3 regions of the Bittarella massiliensis (ex Durand et al. 2017) genome follow, and region 2 is predicted to be linked to each of the others. Evidence: a T-box and tRNA genes for the amino acid it is inferred to sense, from the RefSeq annotation. Region 2 holds a T-box; the other regions hold tRNA genes.

Region 1 (3,260 bases), on a different contig from region 2:
CCTAGACACCGTCAACCACCTGCCCGACCGGGAGGCGGTCCGCCGCGCCTTCTCCCGCGTCTCCCTGTTCATGGAGGAGGGCGGCGTCTTTCTCTTTGACGTCAACACCCACTACAAGCACGCCCAGGTGCTGGGGAACAACGCCTACCTCTACGATTTGGGCGACCTCTACTGCGGCTGGCAGAACGAGTGGCGGGAGGAGGAAGGGGTGACCGACATCTCCCTCACCTTTTTTGAAGAGGGGGAGGACGGCCGATTTGACCGCTGTGACGAGTGTTTTTCAGAGACCTGGTATGCCCCTGAATTTTTACAGACGGCCTTGGAAGAGGCTGGATTTGCGCTGCTGCAGCGCTTTGACGGGTATCGTGACCGCCCGGTGACAGAGAAGAGCCAGCGGGTGGTATACCTGGCCAAGAAGGAGGGAAAATAGATGGGACGTGTACTGCGCGCCATCAGTGAAGATGGGGGAGTGGTGATGACCGCCATCGACTCCACCGACATTGTCGCCCGGGCCGAGCAGATCCACGAGAGCTCTGCCGTGGTCACCGCCGCCCTGGGCAGGTTGCTCACCGCTGCCTCCATCATGGGCTGCGGCCTAAAAGGGAAGGAACAGAGCGTCACCCTGCGCCTCAGCGGCGGGGGGCCGACGGGGAATGTCATCGCCGTCTCCGACGCCTGGGGCAATGTGCGGGGCACCGTCAGCCGGCCGGTGGTGGAACTGCCCCTCAACCCCTACGGAAAGCTGGATGTGGGCGGCGCAGTGGGGCGGGACGGCACCTTGACGGTCATTCGCGACACCGGCATGAAAGACCCCTATGTGGGCAGTGTGCCCCTGGTGAGCGGCGAGGTGGCCGAGGACGTGACCGCCTATTACGCCGCCAGCGAGCAGATCCCCACCGTCTGCGCCCTGGGGGTGCTGGTCAATCCCGACTTGACGGTGCGGGCGGCCGGCGGCTTTTTGGTGCAGCTTCTCCCAGGCGCGCTGGAGGAGGAGATCGAGCAGCTGGAGGGCAACCTCAAAGAGCTGCCCTCCGTCACCCAGATGCTCGAGGGCGGGATGTCTCTGGAGCAGATCATCGGGCGGGTGCTCGACGGCTTTGCCCCCAATATCCTGGACGAGTTCCCGGTGGAGTACCGCTGCAACTGCTCCCGCCAGCGGGTGGAGAAGGCGCTGCTCAGCCTGGGGAATAAGGAGCTGCAGGAAATGATCGACGAGGGAGAACCGGTGGAGGTCTGCTGCCACTTCTGTGAAAAAAAATACAACTTCACCCAGGAAGAGCTAAAAAATTTGAAAAATCCTATTGACAGATAAACACATCTCCTGTATACTAATAAACGTTGTCGGACAAGAAACGGCAACCCTGAGAGAGATCAAAAAGTTCCACTTTTCTCTTTCAGTTGGTATACATGGCCCGGTAGTTCAGTTGGTTAGAACGCTAGCCTGTCACGCTAGAGGTCGAGGGTTCGAGCCCCTTCCGGGTCGCCAATGTGTGCCTCTGTAGCTCAGTCGGTAGAGCAGAGGACTGAAAATCCTCGTGTCATTGGTTCGATTCCGATCGGAGGCACCATTTCCGCGGGTTTAGCTCATCTGGTAGAGCGCCACCTTGCCAAGGTGGAGGTAGCGAGTTCGAGCCTCGTAACCCGCTCCACAAAAAGGCGCTAAGAAATTAGCGCCTTCCGTTTTACAAAGCCGGTTATGCAGATATTTTGTATAACCGTGAATACGGCGCCATAGCCAAGCGGTAAGGCAGAGGTCTGCAAAACCTTTATCCCCAGTTCAATTCTGGGTGGCGCCTCCAACAGCAAACAGCTGTCTTTGATGAAATGCAAAGGCAGCTGTTTTTCGTCGCACAGCTGCGCTGCACTGTGGTATACTGAAAAGAAAACGGCGGGGTTGGCCGCCGGGGGGAGAGGGCTATGGAACAGACGGTCATCGGGCTGGAGCACGAGATGTGGGAGGCAGTTCTCCGCAGAGATGGGGGCGCCTTTCGGCGCCTTGTCTCGCCGAATGCGGTGATGATATGCGGCGGTTACCGCTGCGATGGCAGCGAGTATGCAGAGATGGTCGCCGACTTTTCCATCTCCGAATACGCAATCGAGCAGATGGAGGTCGTCAGCGCCAGCAGGGACGAGGTGATTTTGCACTACCTGCTCCGGGTGGCCGTCGACAACAGCCGCGACGCGGATCTGGCGGGCCTCTTTCACGTGATCTCCGTCTGGAAGTGCGCCGGCGGCAGCTGGAACTTGATTTTGAACATGGACGCGAGAATCGTCGAGGGGTGACCCCCCTCTTTTAAAGGAGAGGCGCGCGGCTTTTGCCGGCGGGAGAGGGGAGGTGTTTGACAGATGGAGGAGCGCACGGAAATCCGCCTGCCGGTCCGTCAATTGGTGGCGCTCACCACCCAGAGCGGCTCCATTGACAGCCGGTTTGCAGGGGCCGACCGGGCCCAGGAGGGCTCGCGCATCCACCGGAAGCTGCAGCGGCAGGAGGAGGGATACCGCCCCGAGGTGACCCTCTCCATCCACCTGGTTTATCGGGACATCCCCTTTTGGATCCAGGGGCGGGCCGACGGCATCCTCCAGGAGGAGGGGGAGACGGTCATCGACGAAATCAAGACGGTGGCTGTCTCGCTGGATTCCATCGGGCCGGAGGACAACGCCGCCTATTGGGCGCAGGCTCTCTGCTACGGCTACATCTATGCCCTGCAGGAGGGGAAAGAGCGCCTCACCCTGCGCCTGACCTACTACCAAATCGACACCGACGAGATCCTCCGCCACCGCCGCAGCCTGGATTTTGCCCAGTTGGAGGAGGGCTTTTTCGACCTGCTCTCCCGCTACCAGGTGTGGGCCGACTTCTGGCAGGGCTGGACAGCCCAGCGCGACGCCAGCATCTCTTCCACCTCCTTTCCCTTTGCGCGCTACCGCGAGGGCCAGCGGCGGATGATGGGCGCCGTTTACAAGACCATTCAGGAGAGGGGTCGCCTCTACTGCCAGGCCCCCACCGGGGTGGGCAAGACCATCTCCTCCCTCTTTCCCGCCGTCAAGGCGGTGGGAGAGGGAATGGCGGAAAAGCTCTTTTACCTCACCGCAAAGACGGTGGCCCGCCGGGCAGCGGAGGAAGGGCTTGTCAAACTGCGGGAGAGCGGCCTGCGCTTTCGCAGCGTCTCCCTGACCGCAAAGGACAAAATCTGCTTTTTGGAGGAGCGCGCCTGCAACCCCGACGACTGTCCCTATGCAAACGGCCATTTTGACCGGGTCTC
Region 2 (3,260 bases):
GTTTTTGATTTCGTCGGCCAGACTGGACCAGCCCTCGACCTTGGAGCCGGAGAGGCTCATGGCCTCGGCGTAGGCGCGGGGTGCGAGGTCGCAGGGGGTGTAGTCCTGCAGCCATTTATAAGAAAGGTTCATACTCGATTCCTCCATCTGTTTGTGTAAGAAAATGGGGTGTTGCCGCCCCTTTTGCGCGGGGCGGAGAGACCGCCCACCTGTCTTCCAGGTGGCGCGGCTGCTGTCCCTAGGATATTGGGCACCGGTCAATCCTGCGGTATTTGCATTCGGCTTTCTCGCAGCCCTGCCGGTGCATCTGGTGCGCCCGGCAGCCGGCCGTTCCCGGGCGCTCCCGCCGCCCACCTGTCTTTGCAGCGGCGCTGCTGTCCCTGGGGTATCAGGGTGTCGGCCAGCCCTTCAGCATTTGTATCCGGCTTTCTCGCGGCCCTGCCACTGCATCTGGTGCGCCCGGCAGCCGGCCGTTCTCGGGCGCTCCCGCCGTCCACCCGTCTTCCCAGCGTCGCTGCTGTCCCTGGGGCATCGGGGCACCGGCCAGCCCCTCGGCGCTTGTATCCAGCTTTCTCGAGAGCCCTGCCAGCGCATCCGATGCGCCCGGGCGGCCAGCTCCTTTTGTGCGGCTCTGCCGCGCATCTGTTTTTCCGGCAGCGCCGCCGCTGTCTCTTCAATATTGGGGCACCCGGCGATCCTCCAATATTTCAATTCTGTTTCCTTGGCAGCTTTGCCGCCAAGGAAACTCCTCTCGGCGGGCCGTGCGGTGAGCGCGGTCTGCCGCTGGGGAGAGTTCACGAGAGGGGCGGCTGCAAAGCGAGGATCGCTTTGCACGAAGCCCCTTTCGTGGGGGCTAGAACTGGTTCAAAAACCGCAGGTCGTTGTCGGAGAACAGCCGCAGGTCGTCGATGTTGTAGCGGCGCATGACGATGCGCTCCAGACCGATGCCGAAGGCGAAGCCAGAGTACTCCTCCGGGTCGATGCCGCAGTTTTCCAGCACCTTGGGGTGCACCATCCCGCAGCCCAGCAGCTCGATCCACCCCTCGCCCTTGCAGAGGCGGCAGCCCTTGCCGTGGCAGGCGAAACACTGGGTGTCCACCTCGGCCGAGGGCTCGGTGAAGGGGAAGTGGTGGGGGCGAAAGCGGGTGACGGTGTCGGGCCCGTAGAGCTTTTTGATGAAGGTATTGAGGGTGCCCTTTAGGTCGGCCATGGTGATGTTTTTGTCCACCACCAGCCCCTCGATCTGGTGAAAGACCGGGGCGTGGGTGGCGTCCACCGCGTCGGAGCGGTAGACCCGCCCGGGGGCGATGATCTTGATGGGGGGCTTTTGCTGCTCCATCACCCGCACCTGCACCGGGGAGGTCTGGGTGCGCAGCAGCACCTTGTCGGTGATGTAGAAGGTGTCCTGGGTGTCCCGGGCCGGGTGGTCGGGGGGGAGGTTGAGGGCCTCGAAGTTGTAGTAGTCGTACTCCACCTCGGGGCCGGTGGCCACCGAGAAGCCCATCCCCAAAAAGATTTCGGTCAGGTCGTCGAGCACCTGGGTCAGGGGGTGTTTTTTGCCCAGTTTGGGCGCCTGCCCGGGGATGGTGACGTCCAGGGACTCGCTCTCCAACTGGCGGGCCAGCTTCTCGGCCTTCAGCTGGGCGGTCTTCTGGGCGATGGCCTCCTCAATGCCGCCGCGCACCCGGTTGGCCAACTGGCCGACCACCGGCCGCTCCTCGGCCGAGAGACCGCCCATCTGCTTCAAGATGGCGGTGAGCTCGCCCTTTTTGCCCAGGTATTTGACCCGCAGCTCGTCAAGCCCCTCCTCGGCGGCGGCGATTTGGGCCAGCGCCTCCTCTTCGATCCTCTTCAGTGCCTCTTTCATCTCTGTACTCCTTTTTTGCGGAGGGGCGTGGGCCCCTCCCGTTTTTTGGCCGCTGCCCCGGCCGGGGAACGGGGGAGAAAACAAAACGGCCTTCGCCCCCTGTTATAGGGACGAAGGCCGTGTCAACAGCTTCCGCGGTACCACCCTGATTTTTGCCAATAGAGCAAACACTCTTTTAACCGTAACGGGGCCTGCCGTCCCCGCCTATTGAGTCAAGCCGTTCAGCGGGGCCGCTCGGAAGGGAACTTCGCCGCCCGCCCGCCCCGGGCCCTTTTCAGCGGCCGGGCCCTCTCTGTGAGGCGGTCTGTGGACGGTTACTTTCCTTCGTCACTGCGTTTACTGCCCCTACTCTACCACATTTTTTGGGCGGTTTCAACACCCCGCCCGCCGAATTTTTGAAAAGTCGGACAGAATTTGGTATAGTGGGAAGGTAGATGACGGTTTCCAGTAAATGTACTTTGCAGTCCGTTTACTGGAAGCCAACGTTTCAGTGGATTATCAACAAAATGGATGTTGCAAAGGGGGACTGGCCGTGCTGCACTGTGGGGTGGACATCGTCGAGATTGAGCGGGTGCGCCGCTGCCTGGAAAATCCGCGCTTTTTGGCGCGCTGCTTCACCGAGGGGGAGCGGGCGCTGCTGGCATCTCGCCGCCACCCGGCCGAGACGGCCGCCGGCATCTGGGCGGCCAAGGAGGCCTTTGTCAAGGCCCTGGGCACCGGCTTTCGCGGGGTCGGCTTTCAGGACATTTCGGTGCTGCGGGACCGCCGGGGCAAACCGGTGCTCTCCCTCTCCCCCCGCGCCCAGGCGCTGGCGGGGGGCGGGGCCATCGATGTGAGCATCAGTCACGACCGGACCCAGGCCGTGGCCTTTGTGGTGATGCTCTAGCCCGCCCCGGCACATGAACGGCCCCCTCTCTGCATAGAAGTAGAGGGAACCAGTTTGTGGGAAAGGCGGGAGAGGCGATGACGCGGACAAAGAGGGGGTGGGCCGCCGCCCTGGCGCTGCTGTGCTGTCTGGGCGGGCTGGCCGGCTGCAAGAAGGACGGGGGAGCGGGGGTGAAAAACCCCACCACCGCCTTTGAGGGGGCCTTTACCTGCGATGTGACGGTGGAGAGCGAGGGCTTTTCCTGCGCCCTCGACCTGGAAAAGACGGCGGAGGGCACCTACCAGTTCACGGTGCAGAGCCCAGAGACCCTCAAGGGGCTGGGCTGCATCATCACCATCGCCGACCTCTCCTTCACCTACGGGGGGCTGCGCATCAACCCCGGCGGGGCACCGATGCGGGGGACGGCGGTGGCCAATGTCATCAAGACCCTGTTCAAGGCCCAAAACTGCAAGGTCACCGAGAAAAAGGGCCGCATCACCGTGCGGGGGGAGGATGCAAACGGCCCCT
Region 3 (3,260 bases), on a different contig from region 2:
CAAGTCAAAGGTATTGGAGATCAAGCGGCTGCTGGGGAAAGATGCCGGCAGCAAAAAGCTCAGCTCTGCCCTCGCCAAGGTCAACAGCGCTATGGTGGCCATGGGCAAGGAGTGCGGGGAGGAGCGCTTCCTCCTCAAAAAAGAGCAGGACAGCGACTTTATCGATCGCCTCGCTGCCCTCAAGGGCAGGTGTGAGGAGTGGCTGGACCGCCACAAGGCCGACTCCCGCTTACAGGCGGTGCTCTCCTTTTACTTTGAGGTCAACAGCTACCTCAAGATCGCCCAACTCTTTGACGAGCGGTATGTCCTCTTCTGCGAGAGAAGGGGGACAGAGGTGATCAGCAAACAGTACTGCGTCGACCCCTCCTACCTGCTGGGGCAGGCGATGGAGCGGGGGAGAGCGGCGGTCCTCTTTTCCGCCACCCTCTCGCCCATTCAGTATTTCGCCACCGTTTTGGGCGGCGGGGAGGGGAGCAAGGTCTGCACCCTGCCCTCGCCCTACCCGGCGCAAAACCTCTGCCTGCTGGTGGACGACGCCATCTCCACCAAGTACAACCGGCGGGAGGAGAGCGCCGCCGCCGTCAGCGAGGCCATCTGGCAGGTGGTCTCCGCCAGAGAGGGCAACTACATCGCCTACTTCCCCTCCTATAAATATATGGAGATGGTCTGCGAGCGCTTTCGGGACGAGCATCCCGAAATCACCCTGGCGGTGCAGACCGGGGAGATGGACGAGGGGGAGCGGGAGGCCTTTTTGGCCCGCTTTGACGCCCCCGCCCAGGGCGGCAGCCTGTTGGGCTTTTGTGTGCTGGGGGGGATCTACGCCGAGGGGATCGACCTGCAAGGGGAGCGGCTCATCGGCAGCATCGTGGTGGGGGTCGGCCTGCCCCAACTAAACCCCGAGACCGACGTCATCCGCGACTACTACGAGGGCCAAAATCGCATGGGGTTTGCCTTTGCCTATCAGTTCCCCGGCATGAACAAGGTGCTGCAGGCAGCGGGTCGGGTGATTCGCAGCGAGGGGGACAGGGGGGTGGTCCTCCTGATAGACGAGCGATTTTCGGCCCCCCGTTACCGCCAGCTCTTCCCCGAACACTGGCGCCATGCCCGGACGGTCCGCTCCCCAGAGGCCATCGCTCGGTCGCTGACGGCCTTTTGGGAGGGGGAGGAGGAGCGCGCGCTCTAGCGGGGAAAAGCTCCCCCGAAAAAGAGAAAAAATGCGAAAGTTTCTATTGACAGAAGTGGGTGGATATAGTAAAATAAATCTCGTCGCTGAAGGGATGAGTTACAGCGGTTGTGAGGGGGAGCATAGCTCAGCTGGGAGAGCATCTGCCTTACAAGCAGGGGGTCACAGGTTCGAGCCCTGTTGTTCCCACCATATATGGCCCGGTAGTTCAGTTGGTTAGAACGCTAGCCTGTCACGCTAGAGGTCGAGGGTTCGAGCCCCTTCCGGGTCGCCAGTTTGGCCTCTGTAGCTCAGTCGGTAGAGCAGGGGACTGAAAATCCCCGTGTCGGTGGTTCGATTCCGCCCGGAGGCACCAAATTATGCGGGTTTAGCTCATCTGGTAGAGCGCCACCTTGCCAAGGTGGAGGTAGCGAGTTCGAGCCTCGTAACCCGCTCCACAAAAAGGCGCTAAGAAATTAGCGCCTTCCGTTTTACAAAGCCGGTTATGCAGATATTTTGTATAACCGTGAATACGGCGCCATAGCCAAGCGGTAAGGCAGAGGTCTGCAAAACCTTTATCCCCAGTTCAATTCTGGGTGGCGCCTCCATATAAAAGAAAGCCCTGAACTTTTTGGTTCAGGGCTTTCTTTTATGCTGCCAGGGAGGGGGCCGAAGGGACGAGACATAACCCCTGCCAAAACAGCATACCTTTACCGAGAGGTGAAAAATATGCTGTTTGTCGCAAAAAGGTGCAAGCCCCCCTATCTCCTGCTGGGAATCTCGGTCCTGTTGGCCCTGGTCATCACCCTCTGCAACTTCACGACCTTTGCCATTGCCAGCGACGCCGACCTCAAAAAGAGCCCGGTCATCATCCTGGACGCGGGCCACGGCGGATTTGATTCCGGTGCGACGTCGGGTTCGGTGGTGGAGAAGGACATCAACCTGCAAATTGCCCTCAAGCTGCGGGACACCCTGGCCTTTCAGGGGTACACCGTCATCATGACCCGAGAGCAGGACGCCTCCACCGAGAGCGAGGGAAAAAATCTCTCACAGCGCAAGAAGTCAGACATGCGAAATCGCCTCAAATTGATTAATGACCACCCCAACGCCATCTTTCTCTCCATCCATCAAAACTCCTACCAGAGCGCCAACAAGGGTTCCCAGGTATTTTACAACAAGAAAAACGCCGAGGGGGAGCTGTTGGCCAAGTGTATCCAGCAGACCATCCGCGCCAACTTGCAGCCCGAGAGCCACCGGGAGCACAAGCCCTCCGGCAAGGAGTACTTTCTGCTGGAAAACAGCACCACACCGGGGGTCCTCATCGAGTGCGGCTTCATCTCCAATTCGGAGGAGCTGGCAAAACTCAAAGACAACAGCTACCAGCAGCAGTTGGCCCTCTGCATCTACCAGGGGCTCTGTACCTACCTGGAGCAGTCCTCCCAGTGGCAGGAGTCCCGTTAAAAGACAGAAAACCGTGCCCTCGCACCCAATGAGGAGCGAGGGCATTTTTCGTGTGACAGAGGAAAAGGGCAGGGGAGAAGCTCAAACAAAAATAAGCATTATAATTTCTGCCTGAAAAGGCTTTTCTTATGCAAATCGACAGGGTATAATAGGAATAAAGTGAGATGGCAAATCAACAATTTTCTGTCGGAAAAGGGGGAAGGCCATCAATTTGATGATAAAATCTGCTCAAACAGAAAAAGAATTGTTGGGGAAATAGAAAGTGAAGGACATCGTTAAAAAATTATCAATTACCACTTGAAAAAAGCTCGCCATGCTATATACTTGGATATAGTAAGCAGAGCCACCCAACAACCGCATTGGAGGAAAATCAGTATGGCGAAGAAAAACGAAACCGCACCTGTCCTCATTGACAGCGTCGAGGCGCTGATCGCAAAAATGAAGGCAATGAGAGAGGCGCAGAAGGAATTTGCGACCTTTACTCAGGAACAAGTCGACAAGATTTTCTATGAAGCAGCTATGGCGGCCAACAAGCAGCGCATCCCGCTGGCCAAAATGGCGGTCGAAGAGACCGGCATGGGCGTTGTGGAAGACAAGGTCATCAAAAACCACTACGCCGCCGAATACATCTACAACG

The links. A T-box is a leader RNA that pairs with one kind of tRNA and senses whether it is charged. The one in region 2 lies ahead of pheS (phenylalanine--tRNA ligase subunit alpha), so its partner is inferred to be a tRNA-Phe.
Region 1: it encodes a tRNA-Phe, which carries the amino acid that the T-box ahead of pheS (phenylalanine--tRNA ligase subunit alpha) is inferred to sense. The anticodon was not compared.
Region 3: it encodes a tRNA-Phe, which carries the amino acid that the T-box ahead of pheS (phenylalanine--tRNA ligase subunit alpha) is inferred to sense. The anticodon was not compared.

What each region holds. Positions count from the first base shown of each region.
Region 1 covers NZ_WWVY01000014.1:29,125-32,384, forward strand. Annotated here, with positions in the region: gene GT748_RS12945 (class I SAM-dependent DNA methyltransferase) at 1-430, shown strand, start outside; gene hslO (Hsp33 family molecular chaperone HslO) at 431-1,312, shown strand; tRNA gene GT748_RS12955 (tRNA-Asp) at 1,410-1,486, shown strand; tRNA gene GT748_RS12960 (tRNA-Phe) at 1,493-1,568, shown strand; tRNA gene GT748_RS12965 (tRNA-Gly) at 1,574-1,649, shown strand; tRNA gene GT748_RS12970 (tRNA-Cys) at 1,726-1,799, shown strand; gene GT748_RS12975 (nuclear transport factor 2 family protein) at 1,918-2,283, shown strand; gene GT748_RS12980 (ATP-dependent DNA helicase) at 2,347-3,260, shown strand, end outside.
Region 2 covers NZ_WWVY01000001.1:174,728-177,987, forward strand. Annotated here, with positions in the region: gene pheT (phenylalanine--tRNA ligase subunit beta) at 1-132, opposite strand, end outside; gene pheS (phenylalanine--tRNA ligase subunit alpha) at 854-1,867, opposite strand; T-box leader at 1,971-2,207, opposite strand; gene acpS (holo-ACP synthase) at 2,400-2,753, shown strand; gene GT748_RS00830 (hypothetical protein) at 2,831-3,260, shown strand, end outside.
Region 3 covers NZ_WWVY01000014.1:32,661-35,920, forward strand. Annotated here, with positions in the region: gene GT748_RS12980 (ATP-dependent DNA helicase) at 1-1,183, shown strand, start outside; tRNA gene GT748_RS12985 (tRNA-Val) at 1,300-1,375, shown strand; tRNA gene GT748_RS12990 (tRNA-Asp) at 1,381-1,457, shown strand; tRNA gene GT748_RS12995 (tRNA-Phe) at 1,463-1,538, shown strand; tRNA gene GT748_RS13000 (tRNA-Gly) at 1,545-1,620, shown strand; tRNA gene GT748_RS13005 (tRNA-Cys) at 1,697-1,770, shown strand; gene GT748_RS13010 (N-acetylmuramoyl-L-alanine amidase) at 1,892-2,623, shown strand; gene adhE (bifunctional acetaldehyde-CoA/alcohol dehydrogenase) at 2,999-3,260, shown strand, end outside.